3 regions of the Agaribacterium sp. ZY112 genome follow, and region 1 is predicted to be linked to each of the others. Evidence: predicted binding sites of a transcription regulator. Region 1 holds the regulator's gene; each other region holds the start of a gene.
The links. The regulator sigma-54, encoded in region 1, starts transcription at its own class of promoters, with help from an activator protein. The targets are predictions, from matches to a motif close to TGGCACANNNNTTGCNNT.
Positions count from the first base shown of each region.

Region 1 (10,790 bases):
AGGAGATACTCAAGCAATTCCCTTGCGAACTCGAAAACATTGCCCACATGGGCGATGACTGGCCCGACCTACACGTTATGACTCGTGTTGGCCTAGCGCTAAGCCTTTGCAGTGCCCACTGGCAAGTAAAAGAAATGGCTGATTGGATCAGCACCCGTCGCGGTGGCGATGGTGCCGTTAGAGATGCCTGCGACATGCTTATGATCGCGCAAGGCAATTACGAAAAAGCACTCGCACCTTATGTCAGTCTATAAGTTCTCATTTTACGCCGCGGCTTTGCTAATTGCGGTTGGCGCACTGCTTATTTTTAGCGATAGTACTAGCAGCATTTTGGGCGAGGTCGAACAAGAGACCAACGCCAAAATCAGCGCCTATGCAGTGGCTCGCGATACCGACACTCAATACTTTAATGAAGACGGCAGCCTAAGTTACACCTTTAAAGCTGCAGAACTTAAGCACTACCGCCCCAACGATGAAGAAGCGAGTAGTTATAGCACCGCAAAAAAGCCAATAATTGAGTTTGTAGGCCAAACCAACCCTTGGGAAATTGAGGCTCAAAAAGCGCATGTAAGCAACGAACGCATCATTACCATGAGCGAAGACGTCATCGCCCAGCATACCGACCTCAACAACATGCACACCGTTATGCATACTCAAGAGCTTATTTTTGAGCCAGAGCAAAAACTAGCGTACACCAACAAGCCTGTTACAATCGTCAGCCCGCTTGGTAAGGTCAGTGCTGTAGGAATGATCGCCGATCTACAACAGCGTAAGATCACACTTAAAAGTAAAGTAAAGGGCTTACACAGCCCCGAGAAAATAAATCCATGAGCAAAGCTACACGGCCTCTATTCTTACTTGGCCTTTGTGCCATCGCCAGCGCCTGCCTCGCCCTTCCCGACGATGCAGAGAAAGACCTGGAACTGGAAGCTGAGAGCCTTGTTTATGACGAGCTAAAGAATACACTCACGTATTCTGGCTCCGTTACCATGCAGCAGGGCAGCATGCTTATTAAAGCGGATGACGTGATTATTTTTGGTAATGCAGAAAAAGCCACCCGAGTACTAGCCACAGGTCGCCCAGCTCACTTTCAGCAGACACCAAGTGTTGGCGCAGAACCTGTCACAGCCAGAGCCATAAAGCTTGATTACGATATCCACAATAAAGGCCTTATCCTTGAAGGTGACGCAACACTGGACCAAGAAGGCGCAAGTTTAAGCGGCAATCGAATTGAGTACGATGTAAAACAAGCCCTTGTTAAAGCAAGCAGCCTCAGTGAAGGCAGTGACGAGAAAAAACGCGTGAAAATGATTATCCCGCCTAAAGCCCTGCAACAAGAACAAGACGCAGCCGAGCAACAACCAGAAGAAAATTCAGCGCAATAACATGCCCATATTAGAAGCACAGCATTTGGCCAAAAGCTATAAAGGCCGCAAAGTTATTGTTGATGTCAGCATGCAAGTAAGCTCCGGCGAAGTAGTTGGACTGCTCGGCCCCAACGGCGCGGGTAAGACCACCTGCTTTTACATGATCGCAGGTATCGTTAAACCCGATCACGGCAGAGTCTTTATCGATAAGCAAGAAATCACCCACATGCCGATGCACAAACGCGCGCGCACAGGGCTTGGTTACTTACCCCAAGAGGCCTCCGTATTTCGCAAACTCACTGTGACTGAAAACATCAGTGCGATTTTGGAAACCCGTAAAGAACTAAGCAAACAGCAGCGCAAAGACAAACAACAAGAGCTGCTCGAAGAGTTTCACATTACCCACATCAAAGACAGCCAAGGCATGGCCTTAAGTGGTGGTGAGCGCCGCAGAGTAGAAATTGCACGCGCACTGGCCAGCGAGCCAAATTTTGTTCTGCTTGACGAACCCTTTGCCGGCGTTGACCCGATCTCGGTCAGTGATATCAAAGACATCATTTTGCAACTCAAAGCAAAAAATATTGGCATCTTAATCACCGATCACAATGTGCGTGAAACGCTCGATATTTGCGAAAAAGCCTATATCGTTTCCGAAGGCCAAATACTCGCCGAAGGTGATTCCGCTACGGTTTTGAGCAATAAAAAAGTACGTGAAGTCTATCTAGGCCAGCACTTTACACTCTAAAACCAACCTCTTGCTGCAGGCCTAGTCGATGGCAGAGCAATTGGCAAGCACATTCGGCATAAAGATTGCTTTGTTATCTGCTTAAAAGCGTTGCCCTGAAGCTAAGGGAATACTAAACTTAGCTAAGTTACCAAACCCAATAGCGCAGAGCGTTTACGGGCCCCAGAGCAACATAAGTAGTCGCCTATGAAGCAATCTCTCCAGTTAAAGATGGGCCATCAGCTAACGATGACCCCTCAGTTACAACAAGCCATTCGCTTGCTGCAACTTTCTACTCTTGACCTACAAGCCGAAATTCAAGAAGCCCTTGAAAGCAACCCTTTACTCGAAATAAACGAAGTAGAAGAAAGCAGCAGTAGCTCAGATGAGTCAAACAAAAATAATCCGGAAGAGAACAAAGCAAACAACAGCAGTGAAGCTGACCATCAAGCTAATGAGAAATCAGTCAACGAAGGCGATGCCAGCGATGGCTTATCGGAAGGCGATTGGAGTAATGACATTCCAACCGACCTCGCCGTAGACACCAGCTGGGACGACGTTTACCAAGCCAACTCGTTTAGTAACACGGGACTAGCGCGTAACGATCAAGAAGATTACGACTTAGAGAGCCGACGCGGTGGTACAGAGAGCCTTGGTGACCACCTTTTCTGGCAGCTCAACCTCACTCCAATGAGCGACCGTGACCTATTGATTGCAGAAGCAATCATTGATGCCGTTGCCGATAGCGGCATGCTTGAGCAAAGCATCGAAGACATCTTTGAGGGCCTAAGTACCGAGCTTGAAGACTTAGAAGAAGATGAGGTCATCGCCGTCCTACACCGAGTGCAACAATTTGACCCCCCAGGTGTTGCAGCAAGAGACTTAAGTGACTGCTTACTTATCCAGCTCAATGCACTAAAACAAGATACACCAGAGATCAGTAAAGCGCGTGAACTCATCGTCAACTACCTTCCCCTGCTTGGTAGTCGCGACTTCAAGACCTTAATGCGCAAACTAAAAATCAAAGAACCTGAACTTCAAGCTGTCATAGCCATCATTCAGGCGCTTAACCCTCGCCCTGGCGATAGCATCGACACCTCATCAACCGAATACGTTGTTCCCGATGTCTTTGTTAAAAAAGAAAAACAGCGCTGGACCGTTAGCCTCAACCCAGATATCGCACCCAAAATTCGTATCAATTCGGATTACGCATCGATGGTCAAACGTGCTGACAGCAGTGCCGACAACACCTTTATTCGAGACAACCTGCAAGAAGCACGCTGGTTTCTTAAAAGCCTGCAAAGCCGCAATGAAACCCTGCTTAAAGTCGCAACCTGCATCGTAGAAAAACAGCAGGGCTTTTTAGACTTTGGCCCAGAGGCGATGAAGCCGATGGTACTTCATGATGTAGCAGAAATCGTCGGCATGCATGAGTCGACTATTTCCCGTGTAACGACTCAAAAGTACATGCATACCCCTCAGGGTATTTTTGAATTGAAATACTTCTTTTCTAGTCACGTTGCCACTGAAGGTGGAGGTGAATGCTCATCCACCGCCATTCGTGCCATCATTAAAAAATTAGTAGCGGCGGAAAATACCCGCAAACCGCTTAGCGACTCGAAAATGACAGCCCTGCTTGAAGAGCAGGGTATTAAGGTTGCTCGCCGTACGATAGCTAAATACCGAGAATCTCTCAGTATTCCGCCATCAAACGAACGCAAGCAATTAACATAATAGCAATCTTATTATTCTAAGTTTATGTGGATTAAAAACGTTCTATCAGAAACACTCTGCGCGGCACGTATTGAAGGTGTCAGCAAAAAACGCGTACTCGACAAAGTAGCTCAAACACTAGGTGAACAATACGGCGTGGATGCCAATACGCTATTTAGCCAACTTGTTGCCAGAGAAAAACTAGGCTCCACAGGCATTGGCGACGGTGTTGCAATCCCACACTGCCGCTTTGATACCGATGAAGCGATGCTTGCAGTATTTACTTTGGACCAAGGTATTGATTTTGATGCGATCGACCAACAGCCTGTTGATGTTGTTTTTGCTATGGTCGCCCCCGAGAACAGTGAACAGAACCATTTAGAGAACCTCGCGGCCATTGCTTCTGCATTGCAAAACGAGGACTACTTAAAACACTTGCGCCAAGCAAACAGTGCACAAGAACTTTATCTCGCCGCCACTGAGCAATGAGCCCTAACTATGCAAATTTTGGTGATATCCGGCCGATCCGGCTCAGGTAAAACAACCGCGCTCAACCTGTTAGAGGATGAGGGTTACACCTGCATCGACAATTTGCCGCTGAGCCTGCTACCTGCCCTTACTGAACAAATACGCAAGGCTCACAACCCCAACACTGCACGCCTTGCCATTGGCATTGATGCGCGCAATATTGATGGCGACCTAAGTGTGCTGCCAAGCTTACTTGAGTCACTTAAAAAAGACTCCGACAACTTCCGTATACTCTATCTAGATACAGGCAAAGAAGTCTTATTACGCCGCTTTAGCGAAACGCGCCGCAAACACCCACTAAGTAACAAAAACACAGGTTTGCACGAAGCGATCAGCAGTGAGGATTTAATCCTTGCCCCCATAGCAGCACTGGCAGATGTCACCATTGACACCAGCAACCTAAACTTACACGAACTACGCAGTGCCGTTAAACGTCAACTCATCGACAATGAGCGTGACGGCATTGCGATCACCTTGACTTCTTTTGGCTTTAAATTTGGCGTACCTGTAGATTCAGACTTTATGTTTGATGTGCGCTGCTTACCCAACCCCTATTGGCAAGCAGAACTTAGAGGCTATTCAGGGCTCGAACAACCCGTCATCAACTTTTTAAAAGACCAAGATCCCGTGCAGCAAATGGCTGCCGATATAGAATCATTTGCTCGGAAGTGGATTCCTAGCTTTGAAGACAATAACCGCAGTTACATCAACATAGCAATTGGCTGCACCGGAGGCATGCACCGCAGTGTATTCCTTAGCGAGCACATTGCTGCATGCCTGCGCGACAACTATAAAAATGTTCAGACTCGCCACCGCCAACTCAGCGCAAAATATATGGCGCCGGTCCGATAAAGGAAAGCCATGAAGGAACAACAAATTCAAATTATTAACAAGCTCGGTTTACACGCCCGAGCGGCCACAAAGTTTGCAAATACAGCAAAACAATATGGGGCAGATATCGAAGTCGAATTTGATGGCAAATCAATTGATGGTAAAAGCATCATGTCACTGATGCTTTTGGCCGCAGCCAAAGGCAGTGAGCTTACTATTCGCTGTAATGGTAAAGACGAGCAAAAGGCCATGAAGGGTCTTTGCAGCTTAATCAACAACCGCTTTGACGAAGACGAATAAGATCTATGCAGCAGGCTGAAGAGCTGAACAATCAGACTCAGGCACATCTAGGGCGAGTACAGCAGTTACTCGGCCAAGGCACCACTTGGCAGCTCAGCCAAATGGTCAACGGCTTGCGCCCTGTAGAGATTGCCCGCTTGCTCTCTTCCGCCCCACCAGCGTCACGCGCCCTAATCTGGGACCTAGTTGATAAAAATGTACTCGGTGAAGTACTCGAAGAGCTACCCGAAGATATACGCAGCAGCTACCTAAACAATATCGAAGCCGAGGACATTGCCGAGTTAACCGAAGGTCTCGAAACGGATGATGTGGTAGACATCCTGCAACAACTGCCTGAGCAAGTTATTCAAGAAGTGCTCGGCGCGATGGACAACCAAGACCGCGAACGCGTAGAAAAAGTTCTACCCTATGCCGAAGACACTGCAGGCGGCCTAACCAACACAGATACTATTACGGTTCGCCCGCGTTTTACTCTCGATGTGGTACTGCGTTATTTGCGCTTGCACCCAGAATTACCCCCTTCAACAGATGCGCTTATTGTTGTTAACCGCAAAGATGATTACTTAGGCCTATTACCTTTAGCGACCCTACTGACAACAGACCCAAACACCACTGTGCGGGAAGTCATGGTCACCGATGAAAACGCGATCCGCGCCGATATGGCCGACGCAGAAGTCGCTAAGCTATTCGAACAACACGACTGGATTTCAGCCCCCGTTGTTGACGAAAAAGGCAAACTTCTAGGCCGAATTACCATTGATGACGTGGTTGATGTTATTCGTGACGAAGCCGATCACAGCTTAATGAGCATGGCGGGCCTCGATGAAGATGAAGATACCTTTGCACCAGTCAGGAAAAGCACCCCTCGCCGAGCGATGTGGCTGGGAATTAATTTAATAACAGCTCTACTTGCATCATCGGTGATCAACCTCTTCCAAGGTACTATCGACAAGGTCGTAGCTCTAGCAGTGCTAATGCCCATTGTTGCCTCCATGGGGGGCGTAGCAGGCTCCCAAACCCTAACTATGGTGATACGGGGTATGGCCACAGGCCAAATTGGCTCCAATAATTTAAAATGGCTAATTAACAGAGAGCTAGGGGTAGGCATGATTAACGGCCTACTCTGGGCTACGATTATGGGCATTATCGCTGGTTTTTGGTTTCAAGACCCTATCATCTCCGTCATTATCGGTGCCGCAATGGTCATTAACTTATTAGTTGCAGCGCTTGCCGGAGCAGTACTACCCTCTATCTTAAAAGCTATGAAAATAGACCCAGCCTTGGCCGGAGGGGTCACTTTAACCACCATTACCGATGTGATTGGTTTCCTCTCATTCCTAGGTTTAGCGACTATTTTTTACGCCTAAGCCCAACAAAAGACAAACAGCATGACCGAAGACGATTTTTGGGACGACCCCGACTATAAAAGTAAAACCGAGATAAAAAGTGACATGCGTGAGCTCAGAGCACTAGGCCTTGAGCTTGCCGAGCTACCGAAAAAGATTCTCGACACTGTGCCGATGAGTGAAGAGCTGCGTTACGCGATTGATGAATACCGCCGCATCACCCATAAAAACGCATTAAAACGCCAAGCCTCATTTATTGGCAAGCTCATTCGTAAAGAGGAGGATGCAGGAGAAGCGTTAAAAGCCAGCTTAGAAAGCATCAAACAAGAGCGCCACAAAACAACTCGACAGTTACATGTTGTGGAGCAATGGCGAGAGCGCCTAATCGATCAAGGCAATGAGGCTTTTAACGAGTTTGTGAGCCAATTTCCAAACTGCGACCGCCAGCAGTTAAGAAACTTATTACGCAATGCGCAAAAAGATAAAAGCCAAAACAAGCCACCAGCCAATGCACGCAAACTATTTAAGCTCGTACAACAAGTGCTAGCTGAAGCTTAAAACTACAAATCAATCTAAACCAAGCTGATCTAGTCCGACCGAGTGCTCAAAAATATAAACATAGCAGCGCACTCGGTTTAGCGCAGTATCAAACACAACAAAATAGAATTACTAAACTACTGAAGAAGCTCAGTACGAGAGATCATTGATCTATTTTCTGGTGAGCCTTCACCATGTTTATTAAGCTCAGATTCCATTGTGCTTTTAGTATTACCAGTATCAAATTTAGTCTCAGTACGAACTTCATGCTCAGCCTTACTGGGTTTATTTTCTACATCGTCATTAAAGACTTTTAACACTTTAATTTTCGGGTCTTCCCAAGCCCCGCGAACGCTGTAGCTAATACTGGATGCTTTATCGACCTGCTTACTAAACATCTTACTGATAACATATACCCCAAGCCCTGCGGGCAGACCTGCAAGAAAAGCTGTGGCAACAACAATATTACCTGCAACCGGAAGGGTAACAGCCAGCTCCGTATCTAAGGTTTCATTAACAATATCTATATCACCAGCCATACGCATTTTTGAAGAGCTACTTTCTACTAGCATAGGCTCATCTAAGCTCGCCAAACCTTCATTAAAACGCATTTTTGCGTGAACTTTATCATAAGCAAAACCTTTAGCTGCAAGGTCAGAGAAATCCAAACGCAGGCGCCTTGCAAAAGTATCAAAATTAAACAAAGCAATAAGCCTTAATAATGGATTTTCCCCAGCATCAGCGCCTCGAATAAAGCTACCTTTATGCAATTCAAGCTCTAAGTTACCGTTAAGTATTTCCAGTTGCGGCATATCCGGCTCGGCACTCCAGCTTACATCTAAATCAAACCAAGCTAAGCGACTCTCAAGCATTCGCTCCTGCCCCCAGGCCTCCAATGCTTGACCTACATCTTCGGTTTGAATTCGAGCGGTTAATGCGCTGTGGTGCTGGCCTTGCTCGTCTTTCGTCCAGATAAACTGCCCTCCCTGAGCGGCCCCAATTTTTAAGTGACGCACTTCAGCCTCAATCGACTCAAAACGTAAACCTTGCTCTATTGGCACTACATCAAAGAACCAGTGACCATAATCTTGATCATGCATACGTAACTCTTGAATGCTTACCTGCATCGCTGCAACTGAACTCAAGTCAAAATCACTTAAGGCGCTAACACGAGGCTCATCTAAATCAAAATCACTAAATTCATCCGCGGCGCTTAAACTGCCGTGCTCGCCTTCATAAACACTTAAGTAGTCAAAGTCTAATAGTAGGGGCCCATCACCTAAAGGTAGCGTCACCGCGCCATCAAACTGCTCACTTTTCCCCTCAAAGCGCCAACGCCGATTATTACCATCTATATTTAATGCCACACTAGGCATGCTTAAATCAGCAAAAACAAAGTTACCGACATTCAACTCTATACGAGCTTGGAAGCCATCTGACTCTTGTTCTTCAGGGTCAAAACGTTTCTCTTGTTCTAATAAACGCTCAAGCCAAGAACTCCACTGCTCGTAACTCACTTCATCGAGATAACCAGTAATAAGCGATAGACCCGGCTTTAAGCGCTCTTGCTCGGGCAAGCTTTCGCCAATAGTTATATGCAAGGCTGTAGAGTCTTGCGGAGCATGCTCAGATACCACTTGGGTATTAACCGCAAGGTCAGCATCATAACTATCTAATAACAATTCAAACTGGTTATTGTGTTGATAGTGATAACGTAGACCGTAATCAAGCTGCTGAATAGACAGCTCAAACAAACCAGTTTCCCCAGCCTCTTTTTTTAAAGCTCCTGGTAAATCGATACTGCTATTTTTTAAGTTACTCGAAAGATCTAGGTTTAAGCCCTCAGTATTTGCACTTTCAGAAAGTGGTAAATTCAATAAACCCTTTACAGAAAAATCTCCTGATAAAGCAAATAATTCGGGGCGCTTTGACCATGCTTGTAGAGCATCTACATTTACTTCACCGGTGAAATGTACATCCATCTCACTCAGATCTTTATGCGTTTGAATACCGAGTGAAATTGGCTTATCCCAAAGCTTAGCCGTTAAAGCTTTAGCTTGAACCAAGTGACTTTTATTAACAGCGAAAGCACCATTAATATCCTCATACCTTAAATTGAGCCTTGGCATATATAATTCAGCACCAACAAGCTGAGTGCTAACAGAATAATCCAGATCTCGTTCCATATTCTGAAAAGGCAGGGTTAAATGAAAGCGGCTTTTGTGCCTTCCCAACAGCTGCCATGAGGACAAAAAGCTTTCAACAGAATCGGCAATAGGGCTATCCAATAAAAAAACCTGAGCATCGGTAAGCGCGCCATTAATATCGGCCTGCACATTAAGCTCATGCACAGCCTTAGCGTTTTTACCCACACTGACACGAGCATAACTCACATCATTACCATCAAGTTCAGCTTGTCTAACTTCAGCGTTAAATACATTGTCATCCAAGCTTAACTTCGCAGATACAGCACTGAGCTCTGGCCAGTGCTCATCAAATTTTAAGCTGGCGTTATCGACTGCCAAATCAAGCTGAAACAAAGCAGCCTGCTTAGGATTTAGAGACACCGAGCCATGATAAAAAACATTAATGTTGCTTGCTTGACCGTCACGAATCGCCAATGCCAACCAGCGATCTAGCTCATCTGGCACCATCCTAGGTACATATTGAGAGTAGCTTGTTGCCGGAGCCCGATCAGCATAAATAGACAAATCCAAACTCGGCTCTCCCACATCGCTAGAAAAAGGCAAAACCATTGAGAAAAAGCCACTAACGTAACGATCTTCCGTTAAAGAGCTGAGCTGGGCACTATGTAAAAAAGCTTTACGCTGTTCTAAATCCACACGCCAAGCCAGCTGCCCTTTAACATTGTCTAGGGTAAAAGCTTGATCAAATACCTTGGGTAAAAACAAACTAAAAGGCTCGTTGCGGATATCGGCATTTACAAAACCACCAAACAATGAACTTTCAACGTAGCCATCGATATTTTTAAGTTCTGGGCTACCCATAAAAGCGGCTGAATAACCGTCTTTAAGCTGTGCTCGTAAATTAAACCAGCCCCGCTCTTCGCCAACGTAAGCAAGATCCACATCGCTTAACTGCCCACTTAAGTTAAGCGAACGGATGACATTAACAACAGGGTGATCACGCCCTTCATTAGCCCTCAAAAAGTGCTGACTTAAATCACCGATATTAAAATGCGCTATACGTAGGCCAACGCTGGCATCTTTACCGTAAAAACTAAAGGTATCAAAAGGAAGTGGCTCACCTGAAAAAATAATGGACATATCTTGCAAGCTTAAGTTCCAGCCTTTTGCTCGCTGCCAAAAACCACTGACATCGGCCGTCAAACTTTCAGGTAAAGCAATATTCTTTTGTATATCGTGAGGCAGGCCCGTCAGCGAAATACGCCCCTTAGCAGAAACCCCATCTTTGGGAGAGCCA
Region 1 is NZ_CP166840.1:1,940,410-1,951,199, reverse strand. It holds gene AB1S55_RS08540 (KdsC family phosphatase) at 1-254, shown strand, start outside; gene lptC (LPS export ABC transporter periplasmic protein LptC) at 241-831, shown strand; gene lptA (lipopolysaccharide transport periplasmic protein LptA) at 828-1,385, shown strand; gene lptB (LPS export ABC transporter ATP-binding protein) at 1,387-2,112, shown strand; gene AB1S55_RS08520 (RNA polymerase factor sigma-54) at 2,299-3,825, shown strand; gene AB1S55_RS08515 (PTS sugar transporter subunit IIA) at 3,850-4,293, shown strand; gene rapZ (RNase adapter RapZ) at 4,303-5,184, shown strand; gene AB1S55_RS08505 (HPr family phosphocarrier protein) at 5,194-5,463, shown strand; gene mgtE (magnesium transporter) at 5,469-6,830, shown strand; gene yjgA (ribosome biogenesis factor YjgA) at 6,852-7,367, shown strand; gene AB1S55_RS08490 (YhdP family protein) at 7,484-10,790, opposite strand, start outside.

Region 2 (10,790 bases), 520 kb from region 1:
CATGGCCAAAATGTTGATCGACCAAATGAGATCCTTTACTCGCCACTGCAATTAAGGGGGCTGAGCTGGTCAAGCTGGTGTGATTCTGGTTTGCCGTATGGCGCTCCGGCGTGGCCTTGTATGTGGCCTCTGTCGATATGTGTTGTTGCTCTTGTTGTTCGAGCTTGGCTAGGCTGAACTCTGCACCTCTGTCTTCATCTAACATGCCTACGGCATCGGCGCGGCACTGGCGGCAGTGTCGCATTAACTTCATATCCATGCCGCAGGTAGCTTGCGCCTGCTCTAGCTCTGCTGCGGTTGGGCTGGCATGGCCCATAACACCAAAATAGGAACCGTGTTCTTTTTCAGCAATCAGCGGCATTAAATTATGCAAAAAGGCGCCGCGCTTTTTGATTTCTTGACTTAGCTCACCTAGGTGTTGGTCATTAATACCTGGTATTAACACTGTATTTACTTTAACCAATACTCCGCGTTCGCTGAGTAGGCTTAGGCCTTTGAGTTGTTGCGCAATTAATATCTTGGCGGCCTTCTCGCCTCGTATACGGCGATGATTCCAATATATCCACGGATAAATCTTGGCACCTATAGCTGGATCAAGACAATTGATGGTAATTGTCACATGATCGATATTAAATTCACAAAGTTCGTCAATTAGGCTGGGTAGCATCAAGCCATTGGTTGATAAACACAGTTTCAGTTCGGGTTGTTGTTCTGTTAGTAGGCGAAAGGTTTCAAAGGTGCGTTTGGCATTAGCAAGGGCGTCACCGGGCCCAGCAATACCAAGTACACTGAGTTGAGGGATCTCAGCAGCGACGGCCTTCACTTTTTTAAGACCTTGAGCTGGTGTCAGTATTTCCGAGACAACACCTGGCCGGCTCTCATTTGAACAATCGTATTTACGGTTGCAGTAGTTACACTGAATATTACAAGCTGGTGCAACGGCCAAATGCATACGTGCGAACTTTTGGTGAGCTTGCTCGCTATAACAGGGATGATTTTCTATTTTCTTTTGAATGTGCTCGGGAATATCGCTGCTGCTTGTGGCGGAACTTGGGCAGCTTGTTGAAGGGCATTGATCAGCAGGTGGGCTGTCAGAAGAGCGGGCGATAATAGTTAAGTCCATGGCATTCACTTGTTACAACGGTTAATGATATAAGTGATTGCAATCCCTATGCCTTTTAATAAGTTGTTGTTTATATTGAGTTTTTATTGGTTTTATTGGGCTTTTTGTAGCTGAGTTGACAGGCTTTCAGGAAACAATTGTAAGAAGCCTTACACAAGTGAGAACTAGAGCTCCGTTCTCACTTGTGTAGTCTAAATCTTTCTTACATTGATATTTAAGGTTTGAATACGGTAGGCAATTTGTCGTGCAGTCATGCCGAGTAAGCGGGCCGCCTTGGCTTGCACCCAGCCTGCTTGTTCGAGGGCCGCAATCACTTTTTCGCGTTCGTCGAGGTTATCGTCTTCAAGGTCGGTAGGATTTAATTCAAAATCGTTGCGCACAGGTGGTGGAACAACTTGCACACCGCTTAAGGAAATTACGTCGCTATCGACGCAGCCATCTTCGCTCATCACTGCAGCGCGCTCAAGACAGTTTTCTAATTCACGCACATTACCGGGCCAGTGATAGCTCATTAAAATTCGCACTGCGCTGTTGGTTAAACGCAGTTCTCGTTTTTGTTTTTCGGCTACTTTGCCCAATAAGAATTCAGCTAACTGTGGAATATCGGCACGTCGTTCACGCAAAGGCGGAATCTGAATGGGCATCACATTTAGGCGATAGTATAAATCTTCTCGAAATTTGCCTTTTTCAACTTCGGCTTCAAGGTTTTTATTTGTTGCCGCAACGATACGTAAATCCACTTTAATGGTTTGGCTTCCACCAACACGCTCAAATTCGCCTTCTTGTAAAATGCGCAAGAGCTTGGCCTGAAACATGGGCGATATCTCACCGATTTCATCTAAAAATAAAGTGCCACCATCAGCCTGTTCAAAGCGGCCTTTACGCTGTTTAATTGCACCGGTAAAGGCGCCTTTTTCATGGCCAAATAGCTCTGACTCTAATAGTGTTTCAGGCAGGGCGGCACAATTTAAACGCACATAAGCTTGTTTAGCGCGAGGTGAGTTGTAGTGAATTGCGGTGGAAATAAGCTCTTTACCTGTACCCGATTCCCCAAGTACTAATACGGTACTGTCCCATTTGGCAACTCGCCTTACTTGGTCAAAGACACGGCGCATTGACGAGGTACTACCTATGACCAGTTTTTCAAAACCAAATTGACCGCGTACTTCACGGCGTAACTCATCGCGCTCAGAGGCAATCTCCTCACCGAGTTCACGGTTAATTACTAGGCGCACGGTTTGTGAAATCATATGGGCGACTGTTTCCATAAAGCGCAAGCGCTCACTGAGGAAATCGTCTGCAGGTGTACTCGGTTGTGCTGCGAGTACACCAATGGTTTTACCTTCGCTATTTTCAATCGGTACGGCGATAAAGGGCAGTTCGTAGTCGTAGATAGCTAGGCGGTCGAGAAAATTAGGTTCCGAGCTAATACGACCTAATACGATGGGGCGGCCGTGGCTTAAAATTCGGCCGATAATGCCTTCACCGCTTCGGTATTTTACTGTGCCTGGCTTAAGATTGTTGTTCTCGCCGGTATAAATAGCTGTTAATTGCACTGCGCTGTGCTCGGCGTCGGAAATAGAAATGAAACCGTAGTGTAGCTCGGCCACCGTATGCAAAACTTCTAAAACTTCGGCAAAAGTGGTTTCAATATTTTCTGAGTGGCAAACAATCTGGCTAATACGATTTAAGGCCAGCGTTTCTTTTTCTAATAAAGTAATACGAGTGTTGTTGGGGCTGGAGCTTAATACAGAGTGTCTTGTTGTCATCATCATGAGCTTGTCCCGTGACTGCTGGGGCTGGGAGAAGAGGAGTGTGCTGTGCTGTTAGTCGAGGTGGCTTTAGTTGAAGTTGAACCGTGTTCGGTGGCATAACTACTGTTTAGGTGGGGCAGCTCGACTACCATGCAGCAGCCACCGTGGTAACTGGTATCGACACTGACCGTACCGGCTAAATCAAGTACGGTTTCTTGCACCATAGAAAGCCCCATGCCTGTGGCTTTTTTACCGCCGACCTTGGTGCTAAAAAAGGGTTCAAATACTTTGTAGCGTAAGGATTTAGGAATGCCTGCGCCGCTATCGGTAATCTCTACACGGACCACATTATTTTTTGCGATGGTGCGCAGGCTCAATTCACGTTTGTCGAGGTCAGCATCAGCCAGTGAATCGATGGCGTTATCGACGAGCTTACAAAAAGCACTAACAATCTTACCTTCGGGGCCAAGTACTTGAGGTAAATGCAGCTCGGGTTGCCAGTCGACCACAATGCCTGCGCCTAATAGTTTAGCCGTGCTTAATTTAATCACATTGCGAATTACTTCATTTAAATTAAGTTGTGTAGATCTCTGTTGCTGGGCGGCAGGAGTCGAGCTCATTAATGTTTCAAGAGCTGCTTCACCTGCTTTACCGGCTTCTTGTAAGGCTCCTATTAGTGGGTCGCCTTGTTCAAGGTACTCGGCGCGGCGTTCCAGCATACGCATGGCCGCATTAATTAAGTTTACCGGCCCTTGTAAACTGTGCACAGCGCCGTTAAATGCTTCGCGGGTTGCGTGCACGACTTCTTCTTCAGCAACCAAGGCTTTAAGGGCATTTAAACGGGAATCCTCTTGTCGGCGCTTGAGTTCACTGATGTCATTAATGGTCAGTAAGATATGTGTGTCATCATGCTGATTAAAAAAGTTGTGGGCCTCTTCGTTCTCCAAATTCACGGCGGTGCCATCACAGACAAAATAACGAGGAAAATCACCGCCTTCATCTAAACAGATCTCACGGTTGTGAAATTCTAACCCCTGGTTTTTTAGCTGTACAAAGTCATGGCCCAGTATTTTAAACAATAAAGCTTTGGCTTCATCTTGGCTTTTTCTAGGTGCCAGATCCGTCATTAACTGCTGAAACATCGGGTTCATTAACACGATATTGTTATTTGCATCAATCAGAGTGGTGGCGATAGGGGAGCGATTAATTACTGTTGAAACCATTTCACCTAGATTGGTTACGCGCTGCTCAAGTTCATGCAGCTCACTTGAATCACGGTGCATGCCTAGGTAATAAATAGCCTCTTCATTTTTATCAAGCACGGGGGCAACATTCACTTCAGCCAGATAGAGTGAGTCATCTTTGCGTTTATTGACCAATAACCCCGACCAAGGGCGTTTGTTATTTAAGTTTTGCCACAGGGCCTGATAAGCGATACGCGGAGTTGTGTGGTTAGAAAGCATACTTTCATTTTTTCCAATCACTTCATTACTTTCATAACCAGTTACTTTATTAAAGCTACGATTGGCATAGAGGATGTTGGCATTGAGATCGGTAATTGAAATAGCAATCGGGGCGTGTTCAACAGCTTGATAAAAAGCATCGCAATTGAGCAGGGTGCTCTTGCAGGTCTGAGCTTGGGAGCAGGGAGCTGCTTGCTTATCAGTTTCCTGTTTTATGCTTAATAGTCTGTCATCGCTTGGATATTGTTTCTGCATGTTTTTCATAAAAGTACCCGTTGCTGCTTTTAGGTGGAGCTCTAAATCTATCTTTTTTATTTTCAGATTAAATTCTTTATCGATTGGATAAGAGCAATAATTATGCCGACGGATAAGGTCCTTGTCGCTTCTTTGCTTGAAAGCTGACAAAGCTGTTGTTTGTAGCTTTTAATACATAAACAGCCACAAACAAAACCGACGTTTTGTAATCTTTATTACAAGATTTAAATGAGAATAAATGTCAATTAAGTTGTGGTATTTTTAAAAAAATTAAGGCAGATCAAATTTATTTATCGATGATCTATTGCCTTTAATTTTTGCCTGTCTAACAGCTTCACTGCAAGGTGGCTGGCACAGTTGCTGCACTTAGGTTTACACAAGTAACAAGTCACTGTTTTGTAGAAGTTGCGGGGAATAACTTGTGGACTATTTAAGTTTGCTTATTGGTGCAGCGCTGGTAAATAACGTCGTTCTGGTGCGTTTTTTAGGTTTGTGTCCCTTTATGGGGGTATCCAGCAAACTCAGCACATCCATAGGCATGAGTGCCGCAACCACCTTTGTAATGAGCTTTGCCTGCGCGGCTTCGTGGTTGATGGAAACCTATGTATTGGCGCCACTTGGCATTGGTTTTTTACGCATCCTCGCTTATATCTTAGTCATTGCTGCTCTAGTGCAGTTTACAGAAACACTTATCCGAAAATTCAGTCCGCCTCTATATCGTTCCCTAGGTATTTACCTACCTCTTATTACGACTAATTGTGCAGTACTCGGTGTACCCCTGATCAGCGTTAGAGATCAGCAAAGTTTTTTAGAAGCGCTTGTTTTTGGTTTTGGCTCGGCTCTCGGTTTTTGTTTGGTCATGGTTATGTTTGCGGGTATGAGAGAGCGCCTACAACTTGCTAATGTGCCTGCCTCTATGCAAGGGGCACCCATTGCTTTAGTGAGTGCGGGTTTACTTGCTATGAGTTTTTTGGGCTTTGGTGGCTTGGTCCACGTCAGTTAAGGGAGGGTTAACTATGATCGTTGCTGTACTCGCCATCACTAGCCTCGGGGCCATTTTGGGCTTGTTGTTAGCAGTAGCTGGTAAATATTTTGCCGTAGAGGAAGGCAATCCTTTAGTTAAAGAAATTGTGGCCTTACTGCCCCAAAGTCAGTGTGGTCAATGTGGTTATCTTGGTTGCAGCGATGCGGCTAATTCTTTAGTAGAGGGCGAAGTCGGCATAAATTTTTGCCCACCCGGAGGCCGAGCATTATTAGATGAACTCGCCGCGTTAATGGGGGTGGACCCAAGTGAAGCCGGTGATTTATCCGCCCCCAAACTTGCCCAAATTAATGAAGAAATTTGTGTGGGGTGCACCCGCTGTTTAAAAGCCTGCCCAACGGATGCCATTGTTGGTGCGACAGGCCAAATACATGTGGTTTTAAGCGAAGCTTGTAGTGGTTGCAAACAGTGCTTAGATAGCTGCCCAGAAAACTGCATCACACTTGAAGAAGAAGCTGCTGGTATTAATAACTGGCGCTGGCCCAAACCTGAATTAGGAGGGCTATAAGTATGTTTAGAGGCCTGTTAAAACTTGCGCCTGTACAAGGCGGTGTTCACCCATCTGCTAACAAAGCTCGCTCTTCAGCTTTGCATGTTAGTGCTGCGCCTATTCCGCCTAAATTGTTTTTACCTTTATTGCAGCACGCAGGAGCGGCAGCGATCCCTATCGTTAAAGTAGGAGAAAGGGTGTTAAAAGGCCAGTTAATTGCACTGGCACCATCGGAGTTATCGGCGCCGGTACACGCTTCTAGTTCAGGTACGGTGGTGGCCATAACTGACGTTTGTGCAGCTCACCCTTCGGGCTTTAATGCTCCGGCCATTGTGATCGAAACTGATGGCCAAGATCAGTGGTTACCAAAAGCAGAAGCGAGTGATGCTTTTCAAGAAGATGCGATGGTTTTGGCTAATCGAGTTGCTGAAGCAGGCATTGTTGGTATGGGCGGAGCTATTTTCCCTGCGGCAGTGAAATTAAAGCAGGGCGCCAAACACGAAATTAAAACACTATTAGTCAATGGCAGCGAATGTGAGCCCTACCTCAGTTGTGACGATAGGCTAATGCGCGAAAAAGCTGAGGATATTATTGAGGGCGCGCGTTTGATTCGCCACATCCTCAAAGCCTTTAGGGTAGTGATCGCAATCGAAGATAATAAACACGAAGCTATTGCTGCAATGAAAGCTGCCGCAGAAGCCTACGGTATGGTCGAAGTCGAAGTTGTTCCCACTCGTTACCCTATGGGCTCTGCCAAACAATTAATTCAAGAAATAACTGGGCGTGAAGTACCCGCTGGTGCTCGTAGTACTTCGGTGGGCGTCTTAGTGCACAACGTGGGAACGGTCTATGCCATCTTTCAAGCTCTAACTCAAGGCCGGCCTTTAATCTCTCGTATCGTCACTGTTGCCGGAGGTTGTGTTAGTCGCCCCAAAAACATTGAAGCCTTGGTCGGCACTCCAATTGAAGAGTTATTTAAGGCTTGTGGAGGCTTAACAGAAGAGCCTGCTCGTTTATTACTTGGTGGGCCGATGATGGGTATCGCGTTGACATCAACAGCCGTTCCGATCATTAAAGGCGCTACAGGTGTTCTTGCATTAAGTAAAAGTGAAGTGCAGCAGGATCAGGCTTCACCGTGTATACGCTGCGCAAGCTGTGTTGATGTATGCCCCATGGGGTTAATGCCTTTAGATATGGCCGCCTTAATCAAAGCTGAAAATGCTGAAGCAGCGGTTGATTATGGATTGGCAGATTGCATACTTTGTGGGTCTTGCTCCTATGTATGCCCCTCGCACTTACCTTTAGTACAGTATTTTCGTTACGCCAAAGACAAACAAGCAGAAAAGCGAGAAGCAGCTAAAAAACTAGATCTCACCGTTACTATGAGTCTTGCCAAACAAAAACGTTTAGAGCAAGAAAAAGCGCGTAAAACCGCGGAGAAAGCGGCCAAACGCGCGTCCAAAAAACGCAGGCCAAGTCGTAGGCGCGGTTCGGAATCCGCTGTCTTGCAAGAAGCGCCACAAGAACAAAAAACAGCACAAGAAACTACTCAAACAGCGGTAGAACATAAAGAGCAGGAGTTAATTTCGTGAGCCAAGCTAATTGTTCAAGCCAACTCTTAGATAAGCACTGCGGTCCTTACGCACATTCGGGCAGCAGTGTAAGAAAGCATATGTGGCAGGTATGTTTGGCTCTAACACCGTGTACGCTTTTCTCTTTGTACTTATTTGGCTGGCCCGCCATCTTTTTATTTTTCTGTACTTGCCTCTCTGCTTTATTGTTTGAAGCGTTGTGTTTGTATATGCGCAAAGACCCTTTAGTGAGAGTTATGGATGGCTCTGCCTTGCTGTGCGCCTGGATTCTGGCTCTAACCCTACCGCCTTGGGCGCCGTGGTGGTTAGGTGTTGGTGGCGCTTTTTTTGCGATTGTCGTTGGCAAGCAGTTATATGGTGGCCTTGGACAAAATATTTTTAACCCTGCTATGCTGGCGCGTACGGCCTTATTAATTACCTTTCCTATGCAAATGACAACATGGGTAGAGCCTACGCCTATTGTCTTATCAAGCAGTCCCGATTTTTTCAGCGCGCTTTTAATTAGTTTTTCTTCGGCCACAAATATAGATGCCTACAGTGGCGCCACCGCTTTGGGGTCTTTAAAAACCGCACTGAGCATGGGCCAAAATGTCGAGCAAGGCCTAGCAGAGTTGTATCAGCCTTTATACGCCTTTATAGGCTGGAGCTCTGGCAGTATGGGGGAAAGTTCTGAGCTACTTATTTTATTAGGCGCTGTATATCTTCTGTGGCAGCGTATTATTAGTTGGGAAATTCCAGTAGCAATGTTACTGGGTTTATTTGTCTTCACTCAGCTTAGCCATATCCTCGATGGCGAGCATTATGCAGCTGCAAGTTTTCACCTCTTTAGCGGTGGTGTTGTGCTGGCTGCTTTTTTTATTGCAACAGACCCAGTGTCATCACCAAGCTCCTCTTTGGGACGTATTGTCTTTGGTTTAGGTTGCGCGCTACTTATTTTTATTATTCGAAATTGGGGCAGCTTTCCAGAGGCAGTCGCATTCGCGGTACTTATTATGAATGCCTTTAACCCCTTAATAGAGCGCTATCTAAGGCCGCGTATTTATGGCCGATTAGCCAACAAAGAAGCATTACCCAATCTTGCCTCATTTGAATTAGCGCAAAAACTTAAAAGGCCAAAATCATGACTAGCCTCTTATTTAATATTGCCGAAGCGCGCGAGAAAATAAGTTATCAAAGCTTAGCTTTGGGGCTGCTCTGTGCACTGATTGCGATTATCTTGCTCTTTGCTGAGTATTTTACGGCGCCGCTTATTAGTTTGCGTATCGCTGAAGACAGGCAAGCACTGTTAGAACAGGTGCTGCCCTCTGAGCTTTACGATAATCAACCTTTAGAGGAATCTTTAAAAATTCACGATGTGGCGTTTTCAGAAGATGCAGTCGAAATTTTTATTGCTCGCAAACACTCAAAGTTAAGTGCTTTTGTTTTTGAAATAAACACTCAGGGTTATGGCGGATTGATGAGCTTATTAATTGCGATGGATGTACAGGGTAAAATTATTGGTTTACGCACCCTAAAACACAAAGAAACCCCTGGTCTTGCCGATAAGATCGAACTGAGTAAAAGTGATTGGATCTTAAGTTTTAATGGTGAATCCCTTAAGAAAACCAGCAAGGAGCTGTGGGCTGTGAAAAAAGATGGCGGTAAATTTGATCAGTTTACTGGTGCTACCATCACCCCAAGAGCCATTGTCAGAAGAGTATATCAAAGCTTAGTTTTTTATCAGCGCCAACAAGGTGAATTACTTTCAAAAGATATAAAGAGTAGGCAGGATCAGGGTAAAGGAATAAGCAAAGGCATGAGTGAACATGGCCATCAACAAGTTGAACAAGATCTCGCCTTAAGTCAGGAGCAAACCTTATGAGTGCTTCGTGTAATGGATGCCCCAGTGTTGAAGCTGCGCCGCCAGAGCGCCTGCGTGATTACTTTAATTTAGGCCTGTGGGAAAACAATATCGCTTTAGTGCAATTACTTGGTCTGTGCCCTGTTATGGCGGTAACCACCTCGGCAACTAATGGTTTGGGAATGGGCTTGGCGACCATGTTGGTCTTATTAGTAGCAAATTTATTTGTTGCGTGTTTGCGAGACTTTATTCCAGCCCAAATTCGCAATCCTGTGATGATAGCCATCATTGCTGCGACCGTTACCTTAGTTGATTTTGTCTTTAACGCGTGGCTGCACGAACTTTATAAAGTGCTGGGTTTATTTATTGCGCTGATTGTTACAAATTGTGCGATTCTTGGGCGAACAGAAAGCTTTGCCATGAAACATGGCCCTCTTGCCGCCGTGATCGATGCGCTAGGTATGGGTTTAGGTTTTACTTGGGCCTTAGTAGTGCTCGGTGGCATTCGTGAAATACTGGGCAGCGGAACCTTATTTGCCCATGCCTCTCTTTTGCTTGGCCCCAGCTTTAGTTGGCTAGAATTAACCATTGTCGAGCTTGATTCAGGTTTATTGCTTTCTTTGCTTCCTCCGGGCGGTTTTATTGTGCTTGGTTTATTAATTGGCCTTAAACGTCTGATAGACAGCAAAGTAGACCAACACAAAAAAGCAGCACCTACCCAGTTTGTAGCCATAGAGGGAGCCTAATGCGATGAACATAGTACTTGTTTATGCCGCTTCTCAGCCTTTTGTTTTGCGTCGCTCTTTTCAGCAAAGCCCAAGCGTAGGTCAAGCCATAGAAGAAAGTGGCTTGTTAACGATGTTTAAAGAGCTTGATCTACGAGCCATTAAGGTGGGCATCTTTGGCCGCTTTGTCAGTTTGGATCACCAACTCGAAGACGGCGATCGTATAGAACTGTATCGAAAAATTACCCGTGTCATCGACGACGATGACGATGACGACTAAGCCTCTAGGAGCAGTACCATGAATAGAGACACCGCCCTTGCCATAGCTATGGCAGCTAAAGAAAGCGACGTGCTCGAATTAAAAACCCTAATGCAGTTATTGCATCAGTGGGCAGGTAGCCACTTAGATGAAAAACTTAAAGATCTCGAAGCAGAATCCTTATTACAAGCAGCTAAAAGTTTAAAGTTAGAAAGCACGATGCCAAGCTCTGTCGCGTTGGCTCAGT
Region 2 is NZ_CP166840.1:2,462,572-2,473,361, forward strand. It holds gene nifB (nitrogenase cofactor biosynthesis protein NifB) at 1-1,123, opposite strand, end outside; gene nifA (nif-specific transcriptional activator NifA) at 1,315-2,898, opposite strand; gene nifL (nitrogen fixation negative regulator NifL) at 2,895-4,604, opposite strand; gene rsxA (electron transport complex subunit RsxA) at 5,017-5,598, shown strand; gene AB1S55_RS10735 (RnfABCDGE type electron transport complex subunit B) at 5,612-6,145, shown strand; gene rsxC (electron transport complex subunit RsxC) at 6,148-7,719, shown strand; gene AB1S55_RS10745 (RnfABCDGE type electron transport complex subunit D) at 7,716-8,843, shown strand; gene rsxG (electron transport complex subunit RsxG) at 8,840-9,580, shown strand; gene AB1S55_RS10755 (electron transport complex subunit E) at 9,577-10,305, shown strand; gene AB1S55_RS10760 (RnfH family protein) at 10,310-10,564, shown strand; gene AB1S55_RS10765 (NifB/NifX family molybdenum-iron cluster-binding protein) at 10,583-10,790, shown strand, end outside.
Region 2: the regulator sigma-54 is predicted to act here: its motif matches at 1,160-1,177, upstream of nifB (nitrogenase cofactor biosynthesis protein NifB).

Region 3 (10,790 bases), 1.6 Mb from region 1:
GAACCCTGTTATTGTTCGTCAGAAGAATGATAGGCAAGTTACGGTTTATATTGACTATAGGCTGGAGTTTACCGAATAGGCACAGACAAATAATAGGGCAGTTAAAGCGTATTTGTAATATTAAAGGTAAGCCTGCCGCTCTTAACAAGAGTTGCCACAGTGCTTGAGCTTTAAAAGGAGTTTGTGCTGCCTTAGCTTGGCTTACTTAGGCTCTTGTCTTGAGTGGCTAGGCGCTTTGTAAGCCCTTTTTTATTAGAAAAGGGCTTTAATTAAAGGCAGGTTTATTTGGTCCATGGAATTAATTGTGCTAAGGCCGCTGCCCAGCCTATACCTGCTAAGACTTGCCAAACTAAGACTGGGTTGCTCTCCATTAAGGGGATGTCTTCTTTGCTGCTCCAGCTTGGGTTGGGGCGTTTTAGGTCCTTGGCCCATTCGCTCATACTGCTGTACCGATTAGAAGGGTGCATAGAGACGGATTTTTCGATCGCGTAATCCAACCAAGGCGGTACTAGGGGGTTGTGTTTACGCGCAGGTGTGTATTTTAATTTTTGGAAGGTTTTGTAGTTGGTGGCGTTTTCATAGGCGTCACCATAAGGCAGTTTGCCGGTGAGCATTTCATAAAACATCATGCCTAAGGAGAATTGATCACTTTTTTGGCTGATGCTGCTGCCCGAGCGGTACTCAGGCGCTGAATAGCGTAGGGTGCCTAAGATGCTGTCGCGTTGAAAGGGGGCTCCGGCCTCAGCAATACCTGCCACCCAGCAGGAGCCAAAATCGAGTAGGGTGGCGCCTTTGGGGCCTATCACGATGTTGTCGGGTTTTAGGTCTTGATGAAGGGTGTCTTTGCGGTGGAAACCTCGCACGCCTTTTATCATTTGTTCAAGCAGCTCTACAGCATCGGGAATGGCAAATGGTGCGCGTTCTTTGATTAGTGCACTTAGTGTTGGGCCTGCGACGTGTTCGGTTAAATAATATAAGAAGCTGCGTTGTGCCGGTGGTGTTATTACCCCAACAACATGAGGGTTGTGGATGCGAGAGCCTACCCAAGCTTCCATCACAAAGCGCTCGATATAGGCTGGGTCATCGTTGTAATTATCTGAGGGGGTTTTCATTACCGCTAAGCGCCCGTCTTCTAATTCAACCACGTAGACTTGGCTGCGCTCGCTTTCGTGGATTACTTTTTTCACCAGCATGCCATCAATTTTTTGGCCTACTTCTAATAGGGGGGGGAAGGGCAGTTGGCTTAATACCTGTACAGCATCACTTTGTGAGGGGGTACCGATGGCTTCTATGTTGACTAATTGGCAGCTGATATTGTCTTTGCTGCCGGCCTCAAGGGCCTCTTTGGCGAGCCGTTCACAGCGTTTTTGCTCATCGCCATCGCTTTCGATGATGCTTTGAATATCTTTGTCTTTAAGTACATCGTGCACACCGTCGGTGGTAAGTAAAAAGATATCACCAGCTTGGGTTTGCTCTTTATGGACATCAATTTCTAGGTGTGGGTCGGCGCCTAAAGCGCGACTTAAATAGGTGGTTTTTTTATCAATGCGCTGAGCGTGATCACGAGTGATTTGCTCTAGGCTATTATCCCGTAAACGATAAACACGGCTGTCGCCGACGTGGAAAATAAAGGCCGTATCCCCTTTTAGTACAACACAAGAGAAGGTGGTTAAAGAGGCTTCTTGGCGAACATTGTTACGGCTTTGCCCCCAGAGATAGTTATTGAGTGAGCCAATAACTTGCTTGGCACTTTTCTCGGTCGACCATGTATCGGGTGTTGCATAATAATCACTTAAAAAGCCACTCACGGCACTTTGGCTGGCTTGTTTGGCTGCATCTGATGTACTGACGCCATCGGCGATGGCAATTGCGATGCCTTTACTAACCAGAGCGTTACCATCGGGAATACGGGCGGCGACGGTATCTTGGTTTTCAGGTTTGATGCCTTTATCACTGTATTGCCCAAGTTTGATTTTTAATTCGCTGTGTAGGTGATCCATGTTGTTCTCTTTTATCTGACTTGAGCTAGGGCTTTTGTTGATGTTTATTATCTTTGTATCTAGGTTTTGTGCAATGTTCTGAATGGGTGGTTAGGTTTAATATCGGAAGCAGGCTGTAAAGTAAGTAAATACAAAAACGGCCCATAAAGGGCCGTTTTGATTTGCTATTAAGATGTCGCGTTTAAGTAAGCTCAATCTTTTGTACAGTACCGTCTTCAAGTACCTCAGTCATATGACCTTCTGGCTCTTCAAGGAACTGAACAATGACAAATACTGCTAATGCACAGCCACCGATGATCATAAAGAAGGTCGAGGCGTCTACGAAGCTGTAGATAGTAAGGAAGGTTACTGCACCTACGTTACCGTAAGCACCCGCCATACCGGCGATCTGGCCAGTCATACGACGCTTAACAAGAGGAACGATAGCAAATACTGCACCTTCACCAGCCTGTACAAAGAAAGAACAGAACATGACGGCAACAACCGCAAGAGCAATTGGCCAGCTTCCGTCAACCTGCGACAGAGTGAAATAACCGATGGTTAGGCCGATGATAAATACAGACATAGACTTGCGACGACCAAATTTATCACTCAGGTAACCACCGCCTGGGCGGGCAATAAGGTTCATAAAGGCGTAAGCGGAGCCGAGCATTGCAGCGGTGGCCATGGTTAGGCCGTCAAAGGTATCTAGGAAGAAGCCAGGAAGCATAGACACAACGGCTAGCTCAGAACCGAAGGTAACAAAATAAGCCCAGTCTAATACCGCAACTTGTTTAAACTTGTACTTGTCGTGCTCAGGCACAACAACGGTACCGTTAAGCATTTCTTTGTTAACTTTGTAGATTTGGCTGAACTGGAAGGCACATAGGGCAACAAGACCGACATAGATGGCGTTTACAGCGGTTTCACCAAGAAGGCCAACACCTGAAGGGCTTAGTTTCCAAGCCAATACAGCAAGAATGATGTACATAGGCAGGTTCATAGCCAAATAGAAGTAGAAGTCTTTCTTAGAGCTAACTTCCAGGCCACCGCTCTTCTTAGGTTTAAAGTAAGTAGAGCCTTTAGGGGTGTTACGTGCGCGCCAGTAGAAAATAATGCCGTAGATGAAAGCAACCACACCAACTGATGCGATCGCGTAGCGCCAGCCATCGTCACCACCAAAAACAAGTGACGCGATGGTAGGAAGAGTAAATGCTGCCGCTGCAGAACCGAAGTTACCCCAGCCTCCGTAAACACCTTCAGCAAGGCCTACTTGGCGAGCAGGGAACCATTCACCCACCATGCGGATACCAATTACGAAGCCTGCACCCACAAAACCCATCGCAAAACGAATCGCGGCAAGTTGCTCATAAGTTTGAGCAGAGGCAAAAGCGATACAGAGTACGCCTGCGCTTAACAATAGGATGGAGTAAGTAATACGAGGGCCGAATTTATCAACGGCAATACCGATGGCGATACGGGCAGGAATGGTCAGAGCCACGTTGAGAATCAATAGGGCTTTCCACTGAGGCATGGTTAGATCAAAGGCTTCCATGATCACAGGGCGAAGTGGTGCGTGAGAGAACCAAACCACGAAGGTTAGGAAAAACGCAAACCACGTCAGGTGGAGTAAGCGAATGTTCGCTTGTGAAAAGTCCAGGAGATTAAGCTTTTGCGAGCTCATTGGGTGTCCTCGGTAAATGGTGAGTTTTAAATAAAAGTCTGTGGCTGGATGTTAGCAACGATCGTGCCAGCCCTGAAATGGGGCGCTTGCCCGCGTTTTTTCTTAAGCTCCACCCCGCCTGACTGAAAAGTGATCAGGTGTTTTGCTCTTACTTGATGCATTTGCACTTCATTGGTGCCTGTTTGTAAGTTGTGTTCTGTTTTTTGTCTCACTAGATGTGTATTTATGCTGTGGTTTAGGCTGCTTGCTTGACTTATGATGGGGCATCTAAAACTAAGGCGTATTTTTTGTACTCATGCACTTTGCTCGGCTCTTCTTTGGGGCTCTTCCCAAATCACGGTTCTTTCTAATAGCAATCTATTCTTTATCTGTGTTGATATTAGCCTTTAGTGTTTCTTGGGTGGCTTTAGCAAAAGTCGATTTTTTGTACCCACTCTGGCATGACCATACCGGTATTGCTTCTGGCATCGAACGCTTTGCACCTCAGAACCGTTATAAACAAGGTTTTGCAGAAACAAGCGCGGAACAACGCTACCAACTCTTTGCCGAGATTAATCGCAGTGTGCATCAGCATGGTGAGGGTTTAACAGAGATTAGTTATGAAACCGCGACCAGTCATGGCAAGCAGGCTTTATTGCGTGATGCCGAAGTTGTGCACCTAGAAGATGTCGCTAAGCTGATTGACCGTTTAACTTGGTTGGTACTTATAAACGTAGTTGTGCTTAGCCTTATGGTGTGGCTGTTTATAAAGCGTTCTCTTCCACTGCCAAGCATAAAACAGTGTTTGCTTGGCAACGCCTTTGTTTTTACGGCCTTGGCCTTGGCTTTAATTTTTATTGGCCCAACTCAGTTATTTTATCTTTTTCATATTTGGGTGTTCCCTAAAGAGCATCAGTGGTTCTTTTATTATCAAGACAGCTTAATGTCGACCATGATGTTGGCACCTGTTCTTTTTGGTTGGATAGCGGCTGCTTGGGTGTTTTTAAGTTGTTTGCTCTTACCCTGCTTTATTCTCTTGTTAAGACTGTTGACCAAGAAGGCTTGACCTGAATCAGTACCCCTATTTTTAGCATAGTTACCCTGTTTCTAAGATGAATACATCACCCAGCTATAAGTAGGTTTTACTTTAGAAGTTAAATGTCTGGATTCGTTTCTTGTCGGCCCTCTATTGGGCCTGTTGTAGCCTAAGCTGTTAATAATAAGTTTAGATATAGGAGCCTTAGATGAAGGTGATAAAAGCCCATATTCGTTCTGCGTGTAGCTTGTTTCTTATTTTGTGTGCTTCTCAGTTAGTTTGGGGGCAAAATGTAGACCCCACGACCAATTATTTTATATCTGGCCAAGGGGTTGCTCCTTGGGAGTTCTCTTTGCAATTTGGTCAGGTTAAGCTCGAGAATAACAGTGGTAAGACAATAAAAGGGGCATTAAAAGCATCACCTGCTAAGCGCCATGCAGAGGGCGATAGTATTCGTCTTAAGTGGACACCCAAAGATGTACGTACGGAGTGGGGCAGCCAGAATGAAAATATTTATTATGCAACTTTAAATAATGGCGCCAAACACTTTGATCTTAGTTCGGTGAAAGACCAAGCCGCGTTAGTGTTTGATGTAAGAGTTATTAAAGCTCCTAAAGATCATGTAAATATTAGTATGGAGTCTGGTTGGGATTGGAAGACTCGTAGCTCGATTCCGATCAAGGCACCCTTAAAAAAATTACCTAAAAAGAAATGGGTAAGTTTTCCCGTACCCTTGCAGTGCTTTGATAATGGTAAGTTGGATTTTAGTAAAATCACCACCGTTTTTATGTTAAACACCAGCGACAAGATGGAGTTGGAAATTGGTGATATTCGTTTGGCTGCGTTTCCTGCTGATAAAGTAACTTGCGCTAAACGGTAATCGTTTGTAGTTAGAGTAAGGCCCTTTGGGTCTTACTCTCTTCTCCTCTTTGTTATCTCTTTCTTACTCTCGTAGCTATTTATGCTAGGGATGCTAACGCTCCTGATTAATATTTGGGCTAAGGGGCAAGAGTGATTTTTATATAGGAACACCCTTTCATAGAGAGCGTTCTCCGTGCACTGGTTCTCATTATGGAGTTCATTTAATCACTAAGCGTGAACGCCGCCGCGCTTGGCTTCTGCTAAATAATTATGATGCTTTTGAATTAAATAACTCGAGAGCGCTAGCGGTGACAATATATAGAGTCTTTTTAACGTTTATACTGAGCCTACTGTTAATAGCCTGTGGTGGAGGTTCGGAAGGAGGGCTGGTTAATGCTCCTTCTGCTCCTGATGCACAGAACAGCCCTATTATTGGTCAGTCACCGATGCCTGCTCCGAGTGCGAGTATCGTTGCGACTCCTAGCCCCTCTGTGTTACCGAACCCTAATAACTCAGTTTTGCCTTCTCCTGAGGCGAGCGCAGTCAGCTCGCCCGAATCTACGCCAGAGAGCACGCCAGAAACGACACCAAGTACAGAGGCGACCCCTGAACCTAGCCCTGTTATCGATGAATGTGACTTTACCTCTCAGTGTCGAAGTGTTTGGGGAGAAACGGCCACCGACTGTCGTAACAGTGGCACACTCACCAGTGTATGTATGTGTGGTTCTGAGCCATGCTCGGATGTTTTTAACGGAGGTGGCGGTGAAAACGGCGGCGGAGAGAGCGGTGTATGTAGTGTCGAAGGTGATTTAAATCAGTGGCATAAAGTCAGTGTTATTTGCCAAGGTTATGAAGCGAATGAAAGTATTGATGCAACCTATAAAGACTTACGTTTTGATGTGCGCTTTTATCAAGGTGAACGTGAATATTGGGTGCCTGGCCACTTTGCAGCTGATGGGGATGCTGCTAATAGCGGTGCTGCTTTAGGTGATGTATGGCGTGCGCACTTTATGCCGCCTAAGACGGGAGCGTGGAATTACGAAGTTAGTTTCCGTGAAGGTAATAATATTGCAGCCAGCCTTACTCGTGATGAGGGAAATCCATTAACGGTTTTTGATGGTGAAAGTGGCCGTTTTAATGTGGCTGATAGTGCGGCAAGCGGTCGTGATATGCGTGCGCGTGGTTTACTTCGTCATATAGACGGGGAGCGCTATTTACGCTTTGCCGGTGATAATTCAGTTTATATAGAAGCCGGTATGGATAGCCCGGAAAATATTTTTGGTTATGCTGATTTTGATAATACAACTAAGCATGACAATGTAGGCTCGTGTAAAGGCGTGTTACATCGCTTTAGTTCACATGAAGCCGATTGGGATAATGGTGACCCTACTTGGAATGGCGGTAAAGGCAAAAGTTTAATCGGTTTACTTAATTATATTAGCGGCCGTGGTGTTAATGCTGTTTATGTTATGGCAATGACGGCAAATGGTGATGGCTGTGATGCTCACCCTTGGGTTGAGTACAGTGGTAATCGTCGTCACTTTGATGTCAGTAAATTAGATCAGTGGGAGCTCGCTTTTAGTCATATGAGCCAAAAGGGTTTATTGATTCATATGATGACTCAGGAAACCGAGAACGATCAATTACTTAATGGTGGTGATCTTGGACTTGAGCGTAAACTTTATTATCGAGAGTTAATCTCTCGTTTTGCTCATCATCCTGCTTTGCAGTGGAACTTAGGTGAAGAAAACACCAATACCGCAGCACAAGAAAAAGCGTTTGCCGACTATATTCGTGCTTTAGATCCTTATAAACATGCGATATTTATGCATACGTATCCTGGTGAGCACGATAGATATGAGGCTTTATTAGGTCATGAAACAATCGATGGCCCGACCTTCCAGTTTGGTGGCATACCGGAGAGCGCAAGTGGTGGTGTTTATGGCAAGGTCTTAGAGTGGGCACAAAAGTCAGCTGATGCCGGTAATCCTTGGGTCATTACCATGACAGAGGCTTCGGGTGGGCAAGCCCCAACACCCAATACGTCTGTTACTAAACGTCAGCGTGTGTATTGGATGTGGGCCAATATTATGGCTGGGGGTGCGGGTTTTGAATGGTATTTAAAAAATAATGGTTCAGGCCACGCATACGACTTAGCCGTAGAAGACTTAAGAGAGTTTGACGCACATTGGCAGCAAAGTGGTCATGTGGCTACGTTCTTCCGCGATGTTGTTCAGGGCGGATTGAACATTGATTTACAGGCTATGCAAGCCAGTAATGAACTCACTTCGACAACGGATGATTGGGTATTAGCCAATGAGGGAGAGGCTTATTTAATTTACCTTCGCAATGGTGGAGCAACTAACCTTAGCCTGCCAGATAATGCAAGCTATAAGCGCCTTTGGTTTAATCCGCGCACGGGTGAGACTCATAATGACACTGATATACAAGGGCCTGGAGCAATTAATTTAGGTGCGCCTCCTAGTGAAAGTAGCAGTGATTGGGTCTTGTTGGTTTATAAACAAACAGCTAGTTCAAGTGCTTATAACGAGCAAAATGGCTTAGTTATTATCGATGTTGAAAATACTGATTCAGACCTCGATTTATGGCAACGAGCCACTGACATTGCCAATTACAGCGGCAGTGGCTATTTAGAGTTTCTTGGTAATAACCCGCAAAGTGGCCCTGCCGCTTCACCTTTAACATACAGTTTTAGAATTAATAAGGCGGGTTTGTATTATTTAGACATGCATATTGCCAAGGTTAATATGGACTTTAATGGCAAATTCAGAAGTGATATTGCTAATGATGCTTACGTTCGTTTAGATGGGGATTATTCTGCAGGGCCAGAGGCGGGCAATGCTCATGGTAATCAAGCGCCTCTTTCTGCTTTGACTAGCAACACAAAATTTTATGGTGGTCAGGACAATAATTTTGTTTGGGCCTCTGGTAACCGCTTGGATTTAGGGGGGCATAACAATAAGCGTGTTGCAATTTATGATTTAAAAGCGGGGCAGGATTATGTCTTTACTCTTTCTGGTCGCTCGAAGTTTTTTAAGGTCGATAGAGTGATGTTTAGACATCAAGATAACAATGTGAGTGCCGCGAGGGATTTATCAAATTCGGAAACGCGCTAATTATATAGCGATTCTAAATGGCAAATAAAAACGGGAGCGTTAAGCTCCCGTTTTTATTTCTTGCTAAGATCTTGGCGCAAGGCTTAGAACTTAGTGGTAGCTTGTAACCAAAGCTTCTGAGTATCGGTACCGTAATCATCAGATGAGCTGTAGTTGGCGTACTTAAGTAACAAGCCAACAGGCCCTGCTTTGCCTTTTACAACAAAATCGATTTCCGAACCTAGATCACCAGCGCCTACACTGCTGTCGTCAGACTCGTAGTCATGATAGATAATCGCGCCGCTAACAGGGCCAAACTTACCGCCAACACTACCGTAAAGGTCTACTAAACCACCTGTCGGAGTCTTTAAGAACATGTCTGCCCAACCGTTAAACTTGTGGTTGGTGCCGTAAGCAAAACCAACTGAACCATCAGCACCATCAGCACCAAGAACTTCGTAACCAAGACCTAGCTTAACTGCGCCTGCTTTATAGCTACCTTTTAAGTGACTATACATAGCGCTATATGCATCGGTTTCTTGTTGCGCCGCTTCTGCGCGGTATTCAAAGCCTCCGGCTTTACCAGTAAAGCTAGCCCCAATGGTGTCGTTATCACTTTTATCGACGTTTTCTTTACTTAGAAAATAGCCGTAACCTGTTAATACTGCAGCAGGGCTAAATTTGTACTGTACGTTTAATAAATCATCCTTAGTGTCATCGATGTCACCAACAATGTTGAGGCGGTTCATGATGTGAGCGTAAGTAAGGGTAAGGTTGTCGTTTTTGTAATCTGCAGCAAACGCATCAAATGTCTGTTCGTTTTGACGCCATGCTACACCACCAACAAAACGTTGGTTATCTAATAAGATACGAGTACGGCCGTATTTAGCACTGGCTCCTGAATTAGAGTATTTTACGTAACCCTGGTTCATCGCTGTGTACTCAGGGTCTTTAATTACGGGGTAATCAGTCTTACCGTTTAGACCATCGTCGTAGTCTTTTTCGGCAAGTTCACTGACACTATCAAACTCTAAGAAGGCACCAAAACCGTTGTATTCACCTGTCTTATAGTTAAGGCGAGTTTTTAATGTATTGGCTAAAGCATCTTCAGGTTTAGCATCTTGGGTAACGCTTTCCATACGGTAGCGAAAGCTAACGCTGGCGTCTCCATCGGCCATAGTTTCCATAAAACCTTTTTGCTCTTCGGCGATTGCTGCAGTAGCTAATGTAGATGCTGCAATTGCGCTAGCAAGAATAGATTTTTTCAAATTAAGCATTGTTTACCCCTTGTGGTAAGTGTTTCTTATCAAACTTTGTTAAATTATTAAGCTGGTTCAGCTATTTGCTCTTTTTCTTCCGTGTTACTTTGAGCCGTTTCTTCCGTGTTGGAATTCTTTGTTGTTTCTTTTGGGGCTTCGCTCTTTTTTGCTTTTGCGGGCCCGTGTTCATATTCTTCGAGGAAGCTTAGCACTTCTTCTCGTAATTTATAGTAATCAGGGTGCTCTAATAGTTGTTTGCGTGTTCTAGGTCGCGGTAAATTAACTTCTAATACCTTTCCGACTTTAGCATTGGGGCCATTGGTCATCATGACAACACGGTCTGCAAGCAAGATTGCTTCATCCACGTCATGGGTTACACAAACGGCAGACACTTGTGTACGTTTCCAAACGTCCATTAAAACTTCTTGTAACTCCCAGCGAGTTAATGAGTCAAGCATACCAAAAGGTTCGTCAAGCAGCAGTAATTTGGGGGAGAGGGCAAAAGCGCGAGCAATACCTACACGCTGTTTCATGCCATTACTGAGTTCAGCGGCCTTTTTATCCATCGAATCGGCCAAGCCTACACGAGACAGATAATATTCGACGATCTCTTTTCGCTCTTTTTTTGATCCATGTGGATAAACTCGCTCAACACCGAGCTCGACATTTTGACGAGCGCTAAGCCAAGGGAAAAGAGAAGGGGCCTGGAATACTACGCCTCGGTCTGGGCCTGCGCCACTCACTTCTTTACCGTCAAGGATAATGCCGCCATCACTTATCTCATTTAGGCCGGCAACCATACTTAAAACAGTCGACTTTCCGCAGCCACTGTGACCAATTAATGAAATAAACTCACCTTTTCGCATTTTAAGGTCA
Region 3 is NZ_CP166840.1:3,550,034-3,560,823, reverse strand. It holds gene AB1S55_RS15450 (hypothetical protein) at 1-79, shown strand, start outside; gene AB1S55_RS15445 (protein kinase) at 282-2,000, opposite strand; gene AB1S55_RS15440 (NarK family nitrate/nitrite MFS transporter) at 2,182-3,663, opposite strand; gene AB1S55_RS15435 (DUF1461 domain-containing protein) at 4,034-4,708, shown strand; gene AB1S55_RS15430 (putative glycoside hydrolase) at 4,887-5,558, shown strand; gene AB1S55_RS15425 (DUF5060 domain-containing protein) at 5,848-8,676, shown strand; gene AB1S55_RS15420 (alginate export family protein) at 8,760-9,932, opposite strand; gene AB1S55_RS15415 (ABC transporter ATP-binding protein) at 9,980-10,790, opposite strand, start outside.
Region 3: the regulator sigma-54 is predicted to act here: its motif matches at 3,715-3,732, upstream of AB1S55_RS15440 (NarK family nitrate/nitrite MFS transporter).